2 regions of the Allobosea sp. RAF48 genome follow, and region 1 is predicted to be linked to the other one. Evidence: predicted binding sites of a transcription regulator. Region 1 holds the regulator's gene; the other holds the start of a gene.
What was found. Region 1 encodes HrcA, which represses chaperone genes, less so after heat shock. Its sites were predicted from a motif close to GTTAGCACTCNCNNNNNGNGAGTGCTAAC; they were not measured.
Positions count from the first base shown of each region.

Region 2: the regulator HrcA is predicted to act here: its motif matches at 1,224-1,252, upstream of groES (co-chaperone GroES).

Region 1 is NZ_JBFRDZ010000007.1:75,410-77,801, reverse strand. It holds gene AB4Z10_RS14920 (DUF3297 family protein) at 93-347, opposite strand; gene hrcA (heat-inducible transcriptional repressor HrcA) at 562-1,647, opposite strand; gene rph (ribonuclease PH) at 1,790-2,392, shown strand, end outside.
Region 2 is NZ_JBFRDZ010000017.1:80,243-82,634, reverse strand. It holds gene AB4Z10_RS25465 (DUF982 domain-containing protein) at 372-665, opposite strand; gene AB4Z10_RS25460 (usg protein) at 860-1,129, opposite strand; gene groES (co-chaperone GroES) at 1,392-1,706, shown strand; gene groL (chaperonin GroEL) at 1,765-2,392, shown strand, end outside.

The DNA of each region.
Region 1 (2,392 bases):
GCCGCAGCGGCAACTGCGTTAACGACAGAGGCCCGGCAGTGCACCGGCCACTGCCCGGCGCCTCGTTTCCGCAGCCCTGCAGAAGGCCGCGATCAGCCTTCGGCCTGAGCCTCGCCGCGGATATAGGGCTCGACAGGGCCCTTCAGCGTGATCGTCATCGGGCGGCCGAAGCGATCCTTGGCGTTGCCGGCCGCGACCTTCACCCAGCCTTCGGAGACGCAATATTCCTCGACATTGGTCTTCTCGACGCCCTTGAAACGGATGCCGATGTCGCGCGCCAGCACCTCGGCGTCGTAAAACGGGCTGTCCGGGTTGACGGAGAGGCGGTCGGGAAGCTGGTCTGACATGGGCTTTGGCTCTTGTGGATTCGGGGGCGCTTTCGCGCGGAGATAGCCTCATCCGCGACGGAAGCCAAATTCTTCAAGATGGAAACGCGTCGTCATCCCGGGCGAGCGGCGAAACCGCGCCGATCCGGAAGCCCTGGCGGCGTTCCGGTTTTCTTCGATGGCTTGCGGGCCACGCCCGGAACAACGGCGTACTTCCTCAGACAGATGCTGCGCGTCAGCGTTCGCCGTCGAGCAGGCTGCCGACCACCTTGGCGGTGTAGTCGACCATCGGGACGATGCGGGCATAGTTCAGACGCGTCGGGCCGATGATGCCGACGACGCCGACGATGCGCTGCTCGGCATCGCGGAAGGGGGCCGCCACCATCGAGGAGCCCGACATCGAGAACAGCTTGTTCTCCGAGCCGATGAAGATGCGCACGCCGTCGCCATCCTCCGCTCGCGACAGAAGATCGATCACGTCGGTCTGGGTCTCGAGATCGCCGAAGAGCAGGCGGATGCGCTCGAGGTCCTCCTGCGCCTTCAGGTCCTCGAGCAGGTTCGCCTGGCCGCGGACGATCAGGTGCCGGTCGCTGCTCGGGCCCGACGAAGTGGCGATGCCGTTCTCGACCAGCCGGGCGGTCAGCGCATCGAGCTCGCGCTCCATCTGCGTGCGCTGGGTCGCGATCTCGCCGCGCAATTCGGCGAGCGTCTTGCCGATGATACGCGCGTTGAGGAAGTTCGCGGCCTCGCTCAGCGCCGAAGCCGGCAGGCCGGGCGGCAGCGCCAGCAGGCGGTTCTCGACCGTGCCGTCCTCCGCGACGAGCACGACCAGCGCACGGGCGGGATCGAGCCGGACGAACTCGATGTGCTTGAGCCTTGGATCAGCCTTGGTGGTGACGACGACACCAGCGCCGCGCGACAGGCCGGAGAGCAGCGCCGAGGCCTCGGTCAGCGTCTGGTCGAGGCTGCGGTTGGTTGCGGCAGCCCTGATCTGTGCCTCGATGCGCTTGCGCTCGTCGGAGGTGAGGTTGCCGACCTCCATCATCGCATCGACGAAGAAGCGCAGGCCTCGTTCCGTAGGAAGGCGCCCCGCAGAGGTGTGCGGCGCGTAGATCAGCCCGGCCAGCTCCAGATCGGTCATGACGTTGCGCACCGTCGCCGGCGAGAGCGACATCGGCAGCAGGCGCGCGATGTTGCGCGAGCCGACAGGCTCGCCGGTCGTCAGAAAGCCGTCGACGATCTGGCGGAATATCTCGCGCGAGCGCTGATCGGTCTCGACCAGGCTGCTTATCGTCTCGGGGCGGGGCGTGTGGGCGCTCATGAACCTTTACGGGCGAACCGTTCCTCTGTCCTATTGTCGTCACGCGATGCGCATGGATCAAGGGGTAGAAAGCCCCCCTGCCTTGCCGTACCGGGCGGGAGAGCCTAAAAGCCGCCACTTCTCCGCAAGACAGGATCATTTCATGCGACCCTCCAAACGCGCCGCCGACGAGATGCGCAAGGTCACGCTCGAACGCGGCGTGGTGCGCTATGCCGAGGGCTCCTGCATGGTGACGTTCGGCGAGACCAAGGTGCTCTGCGCCGCCACCGTCGAGGAAAAGGGCCCGCCGTGGCTGCGCGGCACCGGCAAGGGCTGGGTCACCGCCGAGTATTCGATGCTGCCGCGCGCAACGCATGAGCGCACGCGCCGCGAGGTTACCTCCGGCAAACCCTCTGGCCGCACGCAGGAGATCCAGCGACTGGTCGGGCGCTCGCTTCGCGCCGTCGTCGACCTGACCGCGATCGGCGAGCGCCAGATCGTCGTCGACTGCGACGTGCTGCAGGCCGATGGCGGCACCCGGACGGCGTCGATCACCGGCGCCTGGGTGGCGCTGCACGACGCGTTGAAATGGATGGAAGGCCGCGGGCTCCTCAAGGGCACCAACCCGCTGAAGGACCATGTCGCCGCCGTCTCCTGCGGCATCGTCGCCGGCCAGCCGGTGATCGACCTCGACTATGTCGAGGATTCCGGCGCGCAGACCGACGCGAATTTCGTCATCACCGGCACGGGCGGCCTCGTCGAGGTG
Region 2 (2,392 bases), on a different contig from region 1:
AAGGGGGGAGTTTATCAGAGCCGCGCCAAAGCGCGAAAATAACAACGGCCGTCCAAGCAATCTCGATAAAATACAAATAACTCAGGTCACCGATTGCGTCAAGATAATTATCATAAATACGATTTTTATCTTTGTGCTCATGATTTCAACTACCTGCTCGCGGAACATTTTTAGCGAGAATTCTGTCAATTCTCTGCCATATCCGGCCGGCATCGGCGGGCCCTTGAAAGTGGACAACGCTGTCTGGCTGCCCGGAAGCCAGGGGTAATCCAACGGCTAACACCCGGCCCACAACGCTCAGTGGGCCGGGGCGAAGTCGTGTCCCCGCTCGATGAATAACCCGGCCCGCTCGCGCCGGGCCGGGCGCGTCGTCAGGCCCTGCCCCGTGAGCCTTCCCTTCGGCTTCCCATGAACGCAGCCACGTCGGGCGCGAGAAGGTCGTGCCTTTCCGCCCATGAGGCGAATAAGCCCCGCGCCGTTTCCGGTTCGATCTCGCCGCGGATCGCCGCCAGGCAGGCTTTCAAAGCAAAGCCATGGACCGGATCGCGCCTGCTCACCGGCCAGTCGGCCAGGAACATGAAGGCCTCCATCGCCGACGCAATCGCCGCCGGGTGCCCGAGACCGGTCAGGATAACAACCGGTCTCTCAAAGTCGTCAGATGTCATCATGCAGTCCTCCCTGGGCGGGGAGCGAGTGCCAACGTTGCCATAGCCATATCCTCCTGGAAGCAACATGGATCCGGTTTGGTTGATCGCCGCGTCGAACCGATTGTCGTGATCGGCGGCTCCCTGATTTTGGTGAGGGTTTTGCTCAGATCAAGCCCTTGCAGCTATCGATCGGTACGTTGCGCGGCTCGTCGCTACTGGAGGCGAAATTCCCCGCTCACCGCGCTGAGGTCGGCAGGGCCGATCAGGTCCTTATGAGCGACGGTGATGCGGAAGAGTTTGCCCTCGAGCTTGGCCTGCCAGAAGGCAAGGAACTTGTTCAGTTCGGGAAAGCGAGGGGCGAGGTCGTAGTCCTGCCAGATGTATTCCTGCAGGATCGAAGGGTGGTCGGGCAAGCGGTAGAGGATCCCGGCGGTGGTCAATCCGTAGCCGGCGATCTGGCGGGCGAAGTCCGTCGAAGCCATTCCTTTCAGCCCCCTGGTTTCACTGCGCCGATGGCAGCGCGTTTCCAACGTCTTGGCAAGCCGAAAGTTTGCGTTTTCGCTGCCTTTTCAGCCTGTTAGCACTCGATCAAAAAAAGTGCTGCCGGCCTCTTGAAGGCCAAAAATGAGCAACCCAAATCATCGCGCGGGCACGGCGCCTCAGGGGCGTGCGGAACCTCGCCGCGAGACCCGAACAGGGCCGAGCCGCTTTGACATGTGACCGACATGGAAACTGGAGGAACTCATGAAGTTTCGGCCACTGCATGACCGCGTCGTCGTGAAGCGCATCGACGCCGAGGAGAAGACCAGGGGCGGGATCATCATTCCCGACACTGCCAAGGAAAAGCCGCAGGAGGGCGAGGTCGTTGCTGTCGGCGCCGGGGCTCGCGACGAGACCGGCAAGCTCGTGCCGCTCGACGTCAAGGTTGGCGACTGCGTGCTCTTTGGCAAATGGAGCGGCACCGAGGTCAAGATCGATGGCCAGGATCTCCTGATCATGAAGGAGTCCGACATCATGGGCGTCGTCGAGACGGCTGCTGCCCTCAAGAAGGCCGCCTGACGGGGCCTTCATCCCATCTCATCAACCTGAAACCTCAAGTCTGAAGGAGTGAGGAATCATGGCTGCGAAGGACGTGAAGTTTTCGCAGGACGCGCGCGAGCGGATGCTGCGCGGCGTCGACACGTTGGCCAATGCCGTGAAGGTCACGCTGGGTCCGAAGGGCCGCAACGTCGTGATCGGGAAGTCGTTCGGCGCCCCGCGCATCACCAAGGATGGCGTCACCGTCGCCAAGGAGATCGAGCTTTCCGACAAGTTCGAGAACATGGGCGCCCAGATGGTCCGCGAGGTGGCGTCGAAGCAGAACGACGCGGCCGGTGACGGCACCACGACCGCCACGGTCCTGGCCCAGGCGATCGTCCGCGAGGGGGCCAAGGCGGTGGCCGCCGGCATCAATCCGATGGATTTGAAGCGCGGCATCGATCTCGCCGTCGAGGCGGTGACGAAGTCGCTCGGCGAGCATTCCAAGACCATCACCGGCTCGGAGGAGGTCGCGCAGGTCGGCACCATCTCTGCGAATGGCGACCGTACGATCGGCGAGATGATCGCCGAGGCGATGAAGAAGGTGGGCAACGAGGGTGTCATCGCCGTCGAGGAAGCCAAGACCGCCGAAACCGAACTCGACGTTGTCGAAGGCATGCAGTTCGATCGCGGCTATCTCTCGCCCTATTTCGTGACCAACACCGAGA